DNA from 4 places in the Paenibacillus sp. 1SOY10 genome. Region 1 is predicted to be linked to each of the others. Evidence: riboswitches for the same ligand, from Rfam matches in the RefSeq annotation. Region 1 holds a riboswitch; each other region holds the start of a gene.
The links. Region 1 has a riboswitch for thiamine pyrophosphate ahead of AC1VOR_RS02345 (ABC transporter substrate-binding protein). Riboswitches for the same ligand answer to the same signal wherever they lie in the genome.
Positions count from the first base shown of each region.

Region 1 (4,208 bases):
CTGCTGTGGTCTGGCTCAATGACGCTCACATCCAGCAGGTGATTACGGAGGATATCGATGAAGAGAGACTGGAGCTCTTTCTGACTTAGAGTAGTTTTAAATCGTTATTAAAAATGAGGAAAATCGTACAAATCCGTTTTGCAAAATCAAGTCGGATTTCTTGTGCGATTTTTTCGTTATTCCAAGCCATCAAGGTTTGACTTTGAATCCGAAATCGAGTAGTTTGATTTTATACCCCTATGGGTATATTTAGATTATTTTGTAAGGAGGGTATGTTATGAAATGGGTGCTGTTGGCAGCCATCGTAATAGGTATTTACGAGCTTCGGAATTGGTGGCCGGTGAAGGGGCTCAAGTATATAGATTCGTCTAGCCTGGACAAAATGATAGTGGACCAGTTCAAATGGATAGATGTTCGAGATTTCCCGGATTATCAAAAGGGGCATCCGGAGAATGCTATCCATATTTTTGTGGGCAGGTTGCCATTTGTGTGGTCAAGCTACTTGCAACCGAACGATCAGGTTGTCTTGATCGGACGAAATCGGAGAATGATTCGTAAAGCGGCCAGAATTTTGAAGAAACAGGGGATACAGCCGCCTATGTTTGCCTGCGTCTGCCAGTCGAAGGCCGAACTTTCATCAGGCAGTTACAGAAGCTGTTGCCAGACGAACTAAGATGTTGGAGAGGAGCCTTGAAATGATTTACGATCAGCATATACGAGGACGGTTGAACAGGGTAGAAGGGCAAATTCGAGGTGTTCTCAAGATGATGGAGGAAGAAAGATGCTGTAAGGAAGTTGTCGGTCAATTGTCTGCCGTGCGCAGCGCTATTGACAAGACTATGGCATTGGTGGTGGCGGTGAACCTAGAGCAATGTATTAAGAATGAGCAAAGTACCGGTGGAGATACTGGAAAAGTAGTGCAAGAAGCGGTAGAGCTTCTGGTCAAAAGCAGGTGAGACAGAAAGATTTTGGGAGAAGGCCCAGTGCAATATATTTCTAATACACGAACGGTAGAAGAAATGCTATTCAGGACAGTAGCGCTAGGACATATCCCTCACTTGACTCCCAAAGCTATCCTAACTATCAGTTGACGTGAAGCGAGGCTAAATGAGTTCATTTATTGTAGAATTGGTCCCCAATTTCTCCGAAACATCTGTGTTATACTGTTTATCATTTCTTTGTATCAGTCTCAAGTCAAACTGGTTTTACTTCTTTTTGCTCAGTTGACTGCTAAATGGATCTTCGTATTTTTTACATTCAACTTGTTTATCGCTTGATCATGGCCTCTTGCTCACGTATAAACTTCCTTACGGTTGTTTCGTTTAACCCCACTGTACTTACATAGTAGACTTCTGCCCAAAACTTCCGATTCCGTATTTGTACTTTAATTGGGCGTGTTTTGAAGATCATCAATGAACTTTTCCCCTTCAGATAATCCATGAATGACGAGACCGAAATCTTTGGGGGGATCGCCTCTCTGTTTAAAGTATGCACGGGCTTCCTTCCGCGGTTTTTATGAATTAATCCTTGTGCTCCTCCCTCAGCGGTGTATTTCTTTTTTAGTCGAATGATTTGTCGCTCTGTTAGTCCTAGGGCTGTTGCTCCTTCTCTGTTTGTCATATGTCCATCTAGGACCATCTCCACCACAACTACCTTCTTTAATGCTGCTCTTGTCAATGTTAATGTCTCCTGTCCCATAGTGACATTATCTCAGAACAGTTATAGGGTGACATTATCACAGAAGAACAACACATCAAAATTCTTAGGACTGGACATGGAATAAACAATTAAGTATACTATTCGGGTAACACAGCTTCATAACCTCCAAGGGGAGTCGGAATAGGCCGACCGAGAGTGTATCCCTAAGATACTTACCCTTTGACCTGATCTGGATAATGCCAGCGTAGGAATCGGAGAACAGCGACAGCCCTTACGGTTGTTTGTCGTTCTCTTTTTTTCTGCAAGCGCCCAGACCAGAGGGCGTTTTTTTGTTGTGCATGGAGCATGAGTTTACGTAAAAATGTTTGGACAAGAAGCGGTGATGACCACAGCTTCATAACCTCCAAGGGGAGTCGGAATAGGCCGATCGAGAGTGTATCCCTAAGATACTTACCCTTTGACCTGATCTGGATAATGCCAGCGTAGGAATCGGAGAGCAGCGACAACCCTTACGGTTGTTTGTCGTTCTCTTTTTTTCTGCAAGCGCCCAGACCAGAGGGCGTTTTTTTGTTGTGCATGGAGCATGAGTTTACGTAAAAATGTATGGACAAGAAACGGTGATGACCACAGCTTCATAACCTCCAAGGGGAGTCGGAATAGGCCGACCGAGAGTGTATCCCTAAGATACTTACCCTTTGACCTGATCTGGATAATGCCAGCGTAGGAATCGGAGAACAGCGACAACCCTCATGGTTGTTTGTCGTTCTCTTTTTTCTGCAAGCGCCCAGATTATTGGGCGTTTTTTTATTGTAATCATCAGGTCTGTTATAACGGTTTTCCAGCTACAAAAATATAAAGCAGGAGAATTGACCGTACTACCATCGGTCGAAGAAATTGGGAGGAGAGATGAAGATGAAATGGTACAAAATGATGTATCTGTTTCTTTTGAGCATTAGCATTCTGACTGTTAGTGCTTGTGGAGACAAGGGGAATCCATCAAATACTGGGAAAGGAACGAAGTTGCGTGATGTAAAGGTGGTACTGGACTGGACGCCTAACACAAATCATACCGGTCTATATGTGGCAGTTAATCAGGGGTTTTATGAGGCAGAGGGGCTTAATGTAGAAATTATACAACCAAGCATTGCTGATTCTACGCCAATGGTGGCTGCTAACGAGGCTCCTTTTGGTGTTACTTTTCAAGAAAGTGTAACTCAAGCACGTACACAGAACGTACCGGTCGTATCCATTGCGGCGGTAATCCAACATAACACCTCAGGATTCGCTGCTCCCACAGATCGAAACATAAAATCTCCAAAGGATTTTGAAGGTAAATCTTATGGGTCTTGGGGTTCCAAGACAGAGGCAGCAGTAATGGAGTCGATTATGGAAGGGGAGGGTGCTGATATTTCCAAAGTGAAAAATATCAACATAGGCAGTACCGACTTTTTTACTGCTGTAAAACGTGACATTGACTTTTCCATGATATTTTATGGATGGATTGGTATCCAGGCCGAGTTGCGCAATGAACCTATAGATATGCTCTATTCAAAGGATTACTCGAAGGCCTTGGACTATTATACCCCTGTACTTATTAGCAATGAGACAACCATTCAGAATGATCCCGATTTAGTCAGGTCCTTCATGAGAGCCACAACCGAAGGGTATTTATATACGATTGAGCATCCGGAAGAAGCAGCCAATATGCTACTCAAAGCAGTTCCTGAATTGGATGAAGAGTTAGTTATCGCCAGTCAAAAATGGCTCAGTCCACGCTTCCAGGATGATGCTCCACGTTGGGGAGAACAGAAGCAAGAGGTTTGGCAAGATTATGCCGATTGGATGTACAATAAACAGCTACTCGATAATCCAATTGATGTTTCCAAAGCTTATACGAATGAATTTTTACCTGAATAATACAAAATTTAGTTAGGAGTGGTTAACAGATATGGCTAGCACTTTACTTAGCATCCAGGTAATTCCCAGCACAAGCAAAGGTGAACATCCCTATACGTATGTGGATCATGCAATTCATGTTATTCAGCAGTCAGGTGTGAAATATGAAGTTAATTCTCTTGAAACGACGATGGAGGGTGAACTGGATGAATTGCTTCAGGTTGTTTCAAAGATTCACTGCAAGCTAGTGGAGGAGGGAAGTCCAAGTATCATTTCCCAAATTAAAATTGCCCACAGTCCTGACGGATTTAGTATAGATAGCCTTACGGAGAAATATCGTTCGTGAACCACTACTGGAAAAGTGTGTGGCCGCCCCTCGTGGCGGCTCTTCTCTTTCTTGCTATTTGGCAAGGGGCGATATCCTTGTTCCACATTGAGAAGTGGATGCTTCCTTCTCCAACAGATATTGCTAAGGAGGCATTACTTGGAGCAGATCGGCTTGGCCTACATACTTGGGCAACGGTCAAGTTGACATTGATGGGCTTCGTAATTGGAACTATCGTTGGACTTCTTGTGGCTATACTTCTGCACCCTATTCCCTTTGTGAAATCTGGATTGTACCCTTTACTTATATTAACTCAAAATATACCAAC
Region 1 is NZ_JBXENK010000001.1:496,871-501,078, reverse strand. Features, by position in the region: gene AC1VOR_RS02370 (FAD-dependent oxidoreductase) at 1-89, shown strand, start outside; gene AC1VOR_RS02365 (rhodanese-like domain-containing protein) at 278-673, shown strand; gene AC1VOR_RS02360 (metal-sensitive transcriptional regulator) at 696-956, shown strand; gene AC1VOR_RS02355 (transposase) at 1,267-1,440, opposite strand; partial or broken gene AC1VOR_RS02350 (helix-turn-helix domain-containing protein) at 1,474-1,677, opposite strand; TPP riboswitch at 1,818-1,928, shown strand; TPP riboswitch at 2,056-2,166, shown strand; TPP riboswitch at 2,294-2,404, shown strand; gene AC1VOR_RS02345 (ABC transporter substrate-binding protein) at 2,572-3,576, shown strand; gene AC1VOR_RS02340 (thiamine-binding protein) at 3,608-3,901, shown strand; gene AC1VOR_RS02335 (ABC transporter permease) at 3,898-4,208, shown strand, end outside.

Region 2 (4,208 bases), on a different contig from region 1:
ACGGAGCTTCGTCCTGATTCTGATTGGGCTACTCATCGTAAGGCTGTTGCTTCACGAGGTCGTGTACCAATACATCTCCGTCATGCAGACGGGAGCCGTCTTCTTCTTGCTTGCCTACGGCATGATTACCCGCTGGCGGCTCTTCATGTTCAAGCAATATCGCTCGATCACGGGTGATTGAACCGCGGCTTGAACTCGGAAGCATGAACGGTGACTCCCTTCAACATATTAGATTTTAGATGTACTTGCAATCCCCGGACACAAGCCAGAACTTCTGTGTAAAACAAAAAGAAGCTTTCCCCACTGAAATCAGTTCGATGGGCAAAGCTTCTTTATTGTTGTTGACCTTAGAGCGGCGTATCTAAGCCTTCTTGGTCGCCGATTTATGTTCCGAGCTGGGATTTGACAATTGAGGAAGCATGCGCGTTCCTTTTACCATTTCGGAAGAGCAAAGCGGACAAACAGGGCTGTAATCGAAGGTGAAGTTGTCCCGCATCCATCCGTTGCAATCCTCACTCGTACAAGTCCAAACCGGTGTATTCTCCTCAGGAATTTCTTCTAACGTTTTTTTACGGTAGTTCATAATTCCCCTCCTCCAAAAGTGAGCATGTCAGCCACCCGGATGTATTGGTTAGTTCTAAATATATACTATTCAGAGGCCGAAGCGAACTTCAAAATAATTAACCTCATGAACTAAAAAGAGTTAATAAAAACTGCCCTTAATGCGAAAACGCATTAAGAGCAGTTTCAGCCTGCATTACAGTTTTACAACGTTTTCAGCTTGTGGGCCGCGGTTGCCTTGAACCACGTTGAATTGTACGCGTTGGCCTTCGTCCAGCGTTTTGAAGCCTTCGCCAGTGATCGCGCTGAAATGTACGAATACGTCATTTCCGCCTTCCACTTCGATAAAGCCAAAACCTTTTTCTGCGTTAAACCATTTAACTGTTCCTGTTTCCATGAAGGTATACCTCCTGTTTAAAGATTAACATGATCCATTTTTTCTACTTACATAAAAAAAATTCACATATTGAAAAAAGTTCCATTTTTTTAAAAGTGACACTCTTTTCAATGTGTGAATATCTTCTTCCAAAAATAAGAGTTATTTGTATTATAGCCCGTTGGCAAATAAAAAGCAAATCTCCTGTGCAATTCTAATAAAAAAAGGGCCAGGGTGGACAAATGGGACGCAATCTCCTTATAATGACAGGGTAAGCTGCAGTTGAATAGTTCGGGGGTGCCGGGACATGGCCGGCTGAGATTGTATTCCTTATAATACTGACCCTTTGACCTGATCTGGATAATGCCAGCGTAGGGAGCCATGATTAATGGAAGAAGCTTTGCTTCATTTCCGTCTACCTGTCGCGTCCCAGTCTGGGGCGCTTTTTTTGCGTCCAGGCCGTTGTCCCAAGGCAGCAGGCCGTTTACGGACAGTCATCCAGGGTTATACAAGAACAACGCTGCGGAAATAAATGATAAGAAGGAGACTACTGCCATGAGAAAACAACGAAAGCTCGGCACATTCACCACGCTGACCCTCTGCGGCATGTTGCTGGCACTCGCACTGAGCGGCTGCGGGACCAATGCTAATTCAGGAGCGGCGAACAACACTTCCGGAGGTAACGGCAACAATTCGGCGGCCACCGAACCGGAAGCATCATCAAATGAAGAATTGCGGGATATTAGACTGGTGCTCGACTGGAGCCCTAACACGAACCATACCGGACTTTATGTCGCTAAGGACCAGGGATTTTTTGAAGAGGAAGGCCTGAACGTCGATATCGTACTGCCGGGGGCCGGTGGTGCCGATGCAATGGTTGCCTCGGGTGAAGTCCCGTTTGGCGTCAGCATTCAGGAGAACGTCACACAAGGACGTATTCAGAACGTTCCGCTCGTTTCTCTAGCTGCGGTCATTCAGCATAATACCTCCGGATTTGCCGCACCGGTAGCCAAAAATATCAAATCGCCCAAAGATTTTGAAGGCAAAGCTTATGGCGGCTGGGGTTCCCCTGTTGAAGAAGCAGTTATCAAATCGATTATGGATTTGCAGGGTGCCGATTCCAGCAAGGTGAAGTATCTGAACATCGGAGATGCCGACTATTTCACAGCCGTGAAGCGGGACATCGATTTTGCCTGGATTTTTTATGCCTGGACCGGTATTGAAGCTGAGCTTCGTGGTGAGCCGCTGGATATGCTGTACGTGAAGGACTTCTCTGACCAGCTTGACTACTACACCCCGATCATCGTTACCAACGAGCAGACCATCAAGGATGACCCGGAACTGGTCAAAGCATTTATGCGGGCCGTTACGAAGGGTTATGAGTACACGATCGATCAACCGGAGGCAGCCGCAGAAATTCTGCTCAAAGCCGTACCGGAATTGGACAAGGACCTGGTTGTAGCCAGCCAGAAATGGCTGAGCCCGAAATACCAGGAAGATGCCCCGCGTTGGGGAGAACAAAAACGTGAAGTCTGGGAGAACTATGCGAACTGGATGCACGAACGGGGCTTGCTAGAGAAGCCACTTGAGGTTGATGCCGCCTTTACCAATGAGTTCTTGCCTGAATAATACAATAAACTCTCATCTTGAAAGGATGGTTACCTACTATGCCAAACGCACTACTCAGTATTCAAGTGATTCCAAAGACACCCGGCGGTGAAGATGTTATTCCTTATGTAGACCGCGCTATTGAGGTCATTCAGGATTCTGGAGTCAAATATCAGGTTAACCCACTAGAGACAACCATGGAGGGAGAGCTTGACGAACTGCTGGAAATTGTCAAGAAAATGAATGAAGCGTTGGTCGAATTCGGCAGCAACGGCGTCATTTCACAAATCAAAATATCTTATAATCCCAAAGGTGTCAGTATGGACAAGCTGATAGAGAAATATCGGCCATGAATCTCCGCAGCCTGTGGAACAGCATTTGGCCGCCCCTCGTGGCGGTCATCTTGTTTTTACTGATCTGGCAAGGAGCAACCACCTGGTTCCGGATTGAAAAATGGATTCTTCCCAGCCCCGTAGATATCGGCCGGGAAGCGGCAGCAGGAGCCACGGGCTTATGGGGACATACGCTGGCAACGCTGCGACTGATGCTGATGGGCTTTGCCATCGGGACGCTGGTGGGTCTTATGGTAGCTTTTACCCTGCACTATGTACCATTCTTAAAAAAATCACTGTACCCGCTTATCATTTTGAGTCAAAACGTGCCTACCATCGCCCTCGCCCCTCTGTTGATGATCTGGTTCGGCTTCGGGATATTGCCCAAAATTATCGTAATTACGCTGGTTTGCTTCTTCCCGGTGGCAGTAGCCGCTATGGACGGACTGATGCGCACGGACCGGGCCATGCTGGACTACATGCGAATGATTGGCGCATCCAAAGGGAATATCTTCCGTAAGCTTGAAGTGCCTTATGCGATTCCCTCCATTCTATCGGGAGTCAAGATTGCGGCTACCTACAGCGTCATGGGGGCCGTGATTGCCGAGTGGATTGGGGCGGATAAGGGCATCGGGTATTATATGATGCTGCAGAAGTCTTCCTTCCGTACGGATAAGATCTTTGTTGCCATTGCAATCATCGTTGCTATCAGCCTCACCATGTTCGCCTGCGTAGCCTTACTAGAGAAATGGCTGGTTCGATATAAGCCAGCGAACGACCGACGATAGAATTAAATGATATATAGAAAGGAGGTTCATCATGAGCGGTCAGTCCCCCACTCCCACACGGAGTGCTATGGCACTGGAAGTCCAGCATATCAGCAAAACCTTTCGAGACCGGCGAAAGCCTGTCCCCGTCTTGAACGATATTTCGCTTAGCGTGCCCTCGGGAGAGTTCGTGTCCATTATCGGGCCCTCCGGTTGCGGAAAGAGCACGCTCTTCCACATCATCGGTGGTCTGACAGCCCCTGATCAAGGCGAAGTGCTGCTTCGCGGGCTACCCGTCACCGGACAACGGGGCCATATCAGCTATGTTCCGCAGCAGCCCGCTCTATTCCCTTGGCGAACCGTAGAAGACAATGTCATCCTGGCCAGAGATATCGCCGCGCACGGCAGCGAACGCCTGCCCCGTAGCGAAGTACAACAATGGCTGGAGAAGGCCGGGCTAGGCGGCTTTGAGAAAGCATACCCTCACATGCTATCCGGAGGGATGCAGCAGCGCGCTTCTTTCCTGCGCGGTTTGATGGCTCCTCAAGAGGTCATGTGTCTGGA
Region 2 is NZ_JBXENK010000004.1:258,662-262,869, forward strand. Features, by position in the region: gene AC1VOR_RS13750 (CcdC family protein) at 1-181, shown strand, start outside; gene AC1VOR_RS13755 (cold-shock protein) at 362-583, opposite strand; gene AC1VOR_RS13760 (cold-shock protein) at 758-958, opposite strand; TPP riboswitch at 1,221-1,332, shown strand; gene AC1VOR_RS13765 (ABC transporter substrate-binding protein) at 1,493-2,566, shown strand; gene AC1VOR_RS13770 (MTH1187 family thiamine-binding protein) at 2,605-2,898, shown strand; gene AC1VOR_RS13775 (ABC transporter permease) at 2,895-3,665, shown strand; gene AC1VOR_RS13780 (ABC transporter ATP-binding protein) at 3,697-4,208, shown strand, end outside.
Region 2: linked by a shared signal. The riboswitch ahead of AC1VOR_RS13765 (ABC transporter substrate-binding protein) and the one ahead of AC1VOR_RS02345 (ABC transporter substrate-binding protein) in region 1 are both predicted to bind thiamine pyrophosphate.

Region 3 (4,208 bases), on a different contig from region 1:
CGCTTATCTTTATCAGCAGTTTGACCGCCTCGGTTTATCCTATTTTCCGGCTCATGGCAATTTTATTATGGTTGATGTTCAGCGTCCAGCAAGCGAAATGTTCCATGCTTTGTTGAAGCTGGGGATCATTATTCGCGGCGGATTTGCCAAATATCCAAGCTATGTTCGGGTCACTGTTGGTTCCGCAGAACAAAATGCCAAGTTCGTCACCGCCCTGGAGCAAGTGCTCGGTAAGCCGGCGGCTCGGGTGTAATCCTACTTTATTTGCAGAAAATGAGTGAGCGTATATGACAATGAAAATTGCCATTTTTGGCGTAGGTCTAATCGGGGGTTCACTGGCGCTTTGCTTCAAGGGCAAGCCCGGGATTACGGTGGTGGGGCATGCCCATCGTCCGGAATCGCTGAAACGGATGGAGGAACGTGGCGTCGTCGACATGGCGACCCTGTCTATGGAAGAAGCGGTGCAAGATGCCGATTTTATTTTTTTATGTGTACCGGTAGGGAAGCTGGAGGAATATTTGCAGAGGTTGTCCGGAATGTCGCTAAAGCCGGGCTGTATCGTAACGGACGTAGGCAGTACAAAGGCATCGGTAGCTTCATGCGCGGCTACTCTTGTTAGCCCCAGTGTGCATTTCATTGGGGGACACCCGATGGCGGGTTCGGAACGCTCCGGAGTGGAGGCGGCCTCAACCTTATTATTTGAGAACGCCTACTATGTGTTGACTCCACCTCTGGACGTGCCGGAGGAAGCTTATGTACGTCTTGCCCAGTTGTTATCGTATACCAAAGCCCAAATCGTTCGCGTTGACCCGGTCATGCATGATCAAATTGTCGGTGCGATTAGCCATTTGCCGCATATTATTGCCGTAGCATTAGTGAATCAAGTGCGTGGCTACAACGGAGACAACGAGCTTTATCGATTGCTGGCTGCTGGTGGCTTCCGCGATATTACCCGGATTGCTTCCAGCGATCCGCTGATTTGGCGTGATATTTTGCTCAGCAACCGCAAGGTACTGCTAGGGCTCCTTAAGGATTGGAATCGTGAGATTGAAGGCTTTGTTCAGCTTCTGGAGGATTGCAACGGGGAAGGTATTGAAGAGGCGTTCCAAACGGCTAATCAGTTCCGTGGGGAGCTGCCTGAACGTCGTAAGGGGGCCATTACCTCTTTGTTCGATCTTTATATCGATGTACCTGACCACCCGGGAATTATCGGCCAGATTGCCACGGAATTGGGTCTTCGTCACATCAACTTGAGTAATATGCAAATTATTGAGAGCCGTGAGGACGTGCCGGGCGTGATGCGTCTATCCTTCCGTCAGGAGTCGGAGATGGAGCGGGGCAAAGCGCATTTGCAGTCGTTGGGATACACCGTTTATGTATGAGCAGGCACGCAGGACAGCGATTCTTCCAATCCGGGAGAGTCGCTGTTTTTATCTAGGGAGAAGGCTATTGGGATAAAAAAAAGACCGCTCTATGAGCGGTCCCATGTTCATTTTCAGAACATGCAGTTATTGGATAGGAGTGGAGAGAAACCATACTGTACTTTTATTATATGTATCCGTTTTCATTCTGTCAACAACTTTTTTTAGCGCTTTCATTTTGCCTGAAGAGGATTGACATCCCGTGTAGAGATGGGTACAGTAATAGTTAAATTGCATAGCAAATCCACTGGGGGAGCCGTGAACGGCTGAGACAAGAAGTATCTTGGACCCTTTGAACCTGATCTAGTTCGTACTAGCGTAGGAAAGTGGAGTCGGTCTTGACGTTCATGCATCTTTGGAGTTCATCCCAAGTTTGCTATTTATAAGCCGCTCCCTCTACGGGAGCGGCTTTTTTGCTTGGGTTTGAAGCGGAGTATCAGCCGAAGTCGGGCTTTAAAATCCCCTTGGAATAGGATGCAACAACATTTATTTGGAGGTGGGGAAGAATGAGCTTTGCCCAAGAACTGCGCAGGCAAGCAGATGATATTTTTCAGGCTATTTTCAATCACCCTTTTGTGACGGGAATTGCTGAAGGGCAACTGGAACGGGAGCAATTAATTCATTATGTCAAACAGGACTTTGAATATCTGAATGCCTACATGCGGATTTACGGTATTGCGATATCCAAGAGTGCAAGCCGTGAGGAGATGGCCATATTCCATGAGCAAATCGGATTTATTCTGAACAGTGAAATTCATCCGCATCAAAATTTCTGCCGGGTGGCCGGGGCTAAGTTCGAGGATTTGCAAGGCTTTCCGCTGGCTCCGTCGGCACATCACTATATTCGTCATATGCTAACAGTTGCTCATGAAGGCAGTCTTGGAGAAATTTATGCTGTGCTGCTCCCTTGTCCATGGACATACGTAGAGATCGGTCAAAGATTGCTAGCCGAGGTACAGCCTACTCCCGAGCATCCCTTCTACGATTGGATGCAGTTCTATGGCAGCCGGGCAGGTGGTGCGACCGGAGCTTTTGGACTGGCATTGGACCGCTGGGCGGAGACCTCCAATGCGCTGGAACGGAGAAAGATGACGGAGCACTTCTTGCAAAGCTGCCAACTGGAGTATCAGTTCTGGGAGATGGCCTACAGGCTGGAGGAATGGCCGGTGCCGCTGACTGCGTCATTGTCGATGGAGAACCTGACTGTGCGTTAATTGAACTCTAAACCGGGAAAGAGGTTGGAACCTATGGATACACTGGAAAAGCAATGCTCGGATTTGCTCGTAAAGGTACAGAAAGCAAAGCCGCTTGTTCACAATATGACAAATGTTGTCGTGACTAATTTTACAGCTAATGGCTTGTATGCATTAGGGGCTTCACCAGTAATGGCCTATGCCCCGGAAGAGGTGGCTGATATGGCGAAAATAGCGGGGGCAGTCGTGCTTAACCTGGGTACGTTGTCCACTCCACAGGTAGATGCCATGATTGTTGCGGGTCGATCAGCCAATACCCATGGCGTACCGGTGCTCCTTGATCCGGTGGGGGCGGGGGCGACCTCTTTCCGTACGGAATCAGCGCTGCGTATTTTACGTAAAGTGGAGGTATCGCTGGTGCGGGGAAATGCCGCAGAGATCGCCAATCTCGTGGGGGAATCCCGCGAGATCAAGGGCGTAGATGCCGGTGATAGCTCAGGGACAGAAGCGGCCGAGCTTGCGGTAAAGGCTGCAAGGGCCTTGAACACAACAGTAGCCGTGACCGGACTCGAGGATGTCATTACCGACGGACAACGCTGCCGTATCATCAGCGGGGGGGATGTCTTGTTGACCCAGGTCACCGGCACGGGTTGTCTTCTGACGTCGGTGCTGGGAGCTTTTGCGGCGGTAGAGCAAGATATGCTGCTCGCGGGTACCGCCGGGTTAACCTTCTACGGAGCTGCTGCTTCCCGGGCGGCAGAGCGAACGGCACAATACGGCCCGGGTAGCTTCCAGATTGCTTTTCTGGATGAACTGGCGAGGCTGCATCCACATTCACTGAAAGGGCATGCTGCGGTGAGAGAGAATGAAGCAACAGGCGCCGGAGGATGGTGGGTAGGATGAATCGGATTGCCCGAGCATTAACCATCGCTGGCTCCGATAGCGGTGGCGGAGCCGGTATACAAGCTGACTTGAAGACCTTCCAGGAGCTGGGAGTGTATGGCATGTCAGCACTAACCGCTGTTACGGTGCAGAATACGCTGGGTGTCTCCAAGGTCTACCCGTTACCACCTATTGCCGCAGCCGAGCAAATCGATGCCGTTGGCCATGATTTGGGGGTGGACGCTGTAAAGACGGGCATGCTGTTCAGCGCCGAGATCATTGAGGCGGTGGCGGAGCGCATCGGAGCTTTTGGATGGAGCCGTGTGGTTGTGGACCCGGTGATGATTGCCAAGGGTGGAGCATCTCTACTGCAGCCGGAAGCGATGCAGGCGTTAAAGACAGCTCTGCTGCCTTTGGCTTCTATAGTGACACCGAATATTCCGGAGGCGGAGGCTCTCTCCGGGATGGAGATCAACAATATGGCTGACCGGCGTGACGCAGCGAAGCGAATTTGCGAATTTGGCTCGCGGCAGGTGGTCATCAAGGGTGGCCATGACGACCTCGGGGAGCAGGTCATTGATTTGTATTATGACGGCAGTGAATTTACAGAGCTTGCTGGCAAGCGCATATCAACGCGACATACGCACGGCACAGGTTGCACCTTCTCGGCAGCCATTACGGCGGAAATGGCCAAGGGGGTGGCAGATCTACA
Region 3 is NZ_JBXENK010000002.1:808,945-813,152, forward strand. Features, by position in the region: gene hisC (histidinol-phosphate transaminase) at 1-253, shown strand, start outside; gene AC1VOR_RS09635 (prephenate dehydrogenase) at 294-1,382, shown strand; TPP riboswitch at 1,661-1,763, shown strand; gene tenA (thiaminase II) at 1,928-2,635, shown strand; gene thiM (hydroxyethylthiazole kinase) at 2,669-3,517, shown strand; gene thiD (bifunctional hydroxymethylpyrimidine kinase/phosphomethylpyrimidine kinase) at 3,514-4,208, shown strand, end outside.
Region 3: linked by a shared signal. The riboswitch ahead of tenA (thiaminase II) and the one ahead of AC1VOR_RS02345 (ABC transporter substrate-binding protein) in region 1 are both predicted to bind thiamine pyrophosphate.

Region 4 (4,208 bases), on a different contig from region 1:
TTATGTGGATATCTCCGACTTTATGGAGGCGGCAGGTGCTGTCATTGCGGAAGCGACCGGAGCTGAGGATGGCTGCCCCACCTCAGGAGCTTCGGCGGGAATGGCGATCGCGGTAGCTGCGGTGATTGCAGGCAATGATCCGTCGCTAATTGAACGCATGCCCGATTCGGATGGAATTCGTAACGAAATTGTGGTTCAGAAGGGACATTCCGAGCCCTTTGGCGCCTTCATTAAACAGATGATTGCGTTGGGCGGAGGACGAACGGTGGAAGTCGGCCATGTCGATTTTACAGAGGAGCGGCATATCCGCGAAGCTATTAACGAAAAAACAGCGGCACTGTTCTTCGTGAAGTCTCACCGCACCACACAGACGGGTATGCAAAGCTTGGAAACGATGATCACGGCCGCGCGTGAGAATGGGTTGCCCGTAATTGTGGACGCTGCTGCGGAAGAGGATCTACGAAGCTATATTGCGGGTGGAGCGGATATCGTTATCTACAGCGGAGCCAAGGCGCTGGAGGGACCGACTTCCGGCATGATCTGCGGGCGCTCGGAATACATGCGGGCCTGCCGAGCGCAGTACACGGGCATCGGCCGACCGATGAAGATTGGCAAGGAAGGCATTGCTGGCCTTCTTGCGGCTTTAGAGCGCTATGCAAGTCGGACGGACGACTCCGAGCATCAGAAGAAGCGCATGGTCGGGTTGGTCGAAGACTTGCGGGACATCTCCGGCATTCGGGGTAGCATCGTACAGGATGAAGCAGGCAGAGCCATCTTCCGGGCGAAGCTGGAACTGGATGAGGAAGTGCTGGGCTTCGGCGCCCGGCGGCTGGCTGAACTGCTAGAGTCTGGTAATCCGGCGATCTACACGCGCAGTCACAAAGCTGCTATCGGTGTGTTGTATATCGATCCGAGACCACTCCTGCCAGGGCAAGAGCGGATGATTGCGGCCCGTATCAAGCAAATTGTGCAAGGACAATAAAGTAAGTCAGAGGAGCAGAAGTGAGATGCCAACTCAAAATCCTGTTGTCAAATTAAATGTATTAGCCAAGGATGTTGCCAATGCCGCCGCTATCTCGGCGGCGGCTGGGGGCCGAATTTACATCGGCGTTATGGTTAAGCATTTCGCTACCAATGAGGAAGCTGTGGCCCGAATACTCGAACTGCAACGAGCTAATATTCCCGTCTCCGTGGGTCTGGGCGGTGGAGATCCCGCCATGTGGAGTCGAGTTGTCGATGTAGCGGTGCAGACTCGGCCAGAGCATGTGAACCAGGTATTCCCGGCAGCCGGATATACGCTGGGTGGGCTCCGGGTGGCAGGTAGCCCACACACCTTGGTTAATGCCTTGGTCACACCGAGCGGGACACCAGGACGGGTATGGGTGACGACCGGTCCACGAAGCAGTGCTTATCGCGAACAGTTATCCTGTGACGCAGCGGCAGCGATGCTGGCAGAGCTTGGTGTACATTCGGTCAAGCTGTACCCGATAGAAGGGACTGAGCGACTGGACGAGGTGTCGGATATGGTCAAGGCAGCGGTGCGTCAAGGCATCGTCATGCTCGAGCCGACCGGAGGGATCGATGCCCACTCCATCGGCCAAGTGGTTGAAGTCTGTGCGGAGCACGGGGCACAGACCATCGTGCCGCATATTTATACGTCGATTATCCACCCGGAGACGGGACTTACCCGGATTGCGGATATTGAGGAATTGATCGAAGCTCTTCCTTCCTGGGGAAGATAACCGTTTCTAAATTTTAACGAGCTTTGCGGTTGCGATTTTCTAAGCGATTCGTTATGCTGAATTCAAACCAAATAAGAATGCGGGTGCTGGATGAAGTCCGGCTGAGATGAAGGCCTTGTGTCTTCGGACCGTTAATCTGATCCAGGTAATGCTGGCGTAGAGAACCTCATTCGAATTGTTTAAGCCATTCGTATATTCTCGAATGGCTTTTTTTGTATCGTTAACGAGGTGCAGAACGAGACAATTAGACTGCGAAGCTTGGCCAGCATCGCCTGAAGCAAGGAGGCGTGAATGAAAGTGAAAGCTGAACGGACTGTGAACGAAGTGCAGGCAGTGGCGGCCAGTGAGGGGAGCAATGCGCCTATGTCGGGTGCTCCGGACGAACGTTATTCGCGGCAGATATTGTTCGCACCGATTGGGACGCAAGGACAGCGTAAGCTTGAGGAACGCTCTGTATCCATCATCGGCATGGGCGCTCTCGGAACGGTGCTGGCGAATCATATGGTCCGAGCGGGCGTGGGAAAGGTACGTATCGTCGATCGTGATTATGTGGAGCGCAGCAACTTGCAGCGGCAGATGCTGTATGACGAAGAAGACGCCGATTTGGCACTTCCCAAAGTCGTCGCGGCCGAGCGTAAGCTAAGGCGTATTAATTCATCGGTATCCATTGAAGCGATGTTGGCCGATATCACACCAGCGAATGTACTGGAGTTCATTGAGAACGTTGACTTGGTGCTGGACGGGACGGACAATTTTCAAACCCGGTTTCTATTAAATGACGCCTGCTATCATGAAGGCATCCCGTTCGTTTACGGTGGGGCGGTTGGTTCTCGCGGCATGAGCGCCATCTTTATACCGAATCTGACCCCGTGTCTGCGCTGCCTGATTCCGTCTGCTGATTCCGGCGGTGAAACCTGTGATACAGTGGGCGTCATCTCCCCTGTTGTCGATTTGGTCGCTTCGTATCAGTCGGCAGAGGCACTGAAATTCCTTATTGGAGACGACAAGGCGAGACGGGACGGCCTGATCTCCTTCGACGTATGGAATAACCATCATCATGTGCTGAAGCTGGGCCAGCCGCGGGACCATTGTCCTTGCTGTAGATTGAACAAATATCCGGCGCTGGAACGCGAAGAGGAAACGGCAATTTCTCTTTGCGGGCGTGATTCCGTCCAGATTGCTGGACACGCGCCGTTTGATCTGCAGGTCTGGGCACAGAAGCTGGAAAAGGTGATGCCAGACCTTAAGACCAATCCATACTTGTTACGCGGCTTCTTGCCGGAAGGCGAGCGAATTGTGCTGTTCGCTGATGGGCGTGTGCTGGTGCAAGGAACGGCTGATCTGGCCCGGGCCCGGACGATTTATGCGCGGTATATTGGAGGATGAGCAGTACAGAAAAACAAAGAAGGGGCGGGAGAAGTATGAGGGACTTTCGGCTATATGTGATTACCGGAGAGAACTTTCATCCGGGGCGTGATCTGGTCCAGGTCATGGAGCAGGCAATCATGGGAGGCGCGGATATTGTTCAGTTCCGCGATAAAACGGGAGCGCGGACAGAACGGCTGCGCAAAGCCCAAGCACTCAGAGAACTGACGAGACGGTACGACGTGCCATTTATCGTAAACGATGACGTTGAACTCGCGCTCGAAGTTGATGCGGATGGCGTACATCTGGGGCAAGGCGATCTGTCACTTGACGAAGCACGACGCAAGGTAGGGAACCGGATTATTGGCATCTCGACCCACGCGATGGAAGAGGCGCTATTGGCACAAGAGCAGGGAGCGGATTATATCGGGGTGGGCCCGATCTATGCGACGCAGACCAAAGCGGATGTGGTGGATCCGGTGGGGTTGGACTATATTCGCGCCGTGTCGCAGCAAATCGCAATTCCATTCGTGGCGATTGGCGGTATCAAGCTTGGTAATGTGGAAGAGGTCATTCAAGCGGGGGCGACGCGGGTATGCGCCATAAGCGAGATCGTTGGCAGCGACGATATAGCGGGCGTGTGTCGAAGCTTTATTCAAAAATTGGAGCAAGGGAAAGGGTGACGCAGATGAAAGAGCTGATCATCAACGGCAGTAAGCGCGAGCTTAATGCGTCCACGATCGAGGACGTTGTCAGATTGCTCGGACTCGAAGGGCGCCCGGTGGTGGCGGAGGTGAACGGCGAGGTATTAACGCCGGAGCAATGGGCGGATACGGCAACCGAGCCGGGGATGAACATCGAGTTGGTTCATTTTGTGGGAGGAGGATGATGAGTATGATTGGAAAGAGCGAGCAGGCGGGACGAGAAGCGGGGAGTGATCAGGAGTTGGCAGGTGTTGATACAAGCGGAGGAGACATCTGGCGCATTGGGAATCGGGAAATGAGGTCGCGTTTTTTTCTTGGCACCGGATTGTTCCCCAATCCTTTCGTTCAGACTGAAGCCATTCGTGTATCTGGCGCGGAGGTGCTGACATTTGCCATC
Region 4 is NZ_JBXENK010000002.1:869,670-873,877, forward strand. Features, by position in the region: gene AC1VOR_RS09960 (DgaE family pyridoxal phosphate-dependent ammonia lyase) at 1-982, shown strand, start outside; gene AC1VOR_RS09965 (KDGP aldolase) at 1,008-1,742, shown strand; TPP riboswitch at 1,812-1,922, shown strand; gene AC1VOR_RS09970 (ThiF family adenylyltransferase) at 2,106-3,128, shown strand; gene thiE (thiamine phosphate synthase) at 3,164-3,790, shown strand; gene thiS (sulfur carrier protein ThiS) at 3,796-3,996, shown strand; gene AC1VOR_RS09985 (thiazole synthase) at 4,002-4,208, shown strand, end outside.
Region 4: linked by a shared signal. The riboswitch ahead of AC1VOR_RS09970 (ThiF family adenylyltransferase) and the one ahead of AC1VOR_RS02345 (ABC transporter substrate-binding protein) in region 1 are both predicted to bind thiamine pyrophosphate.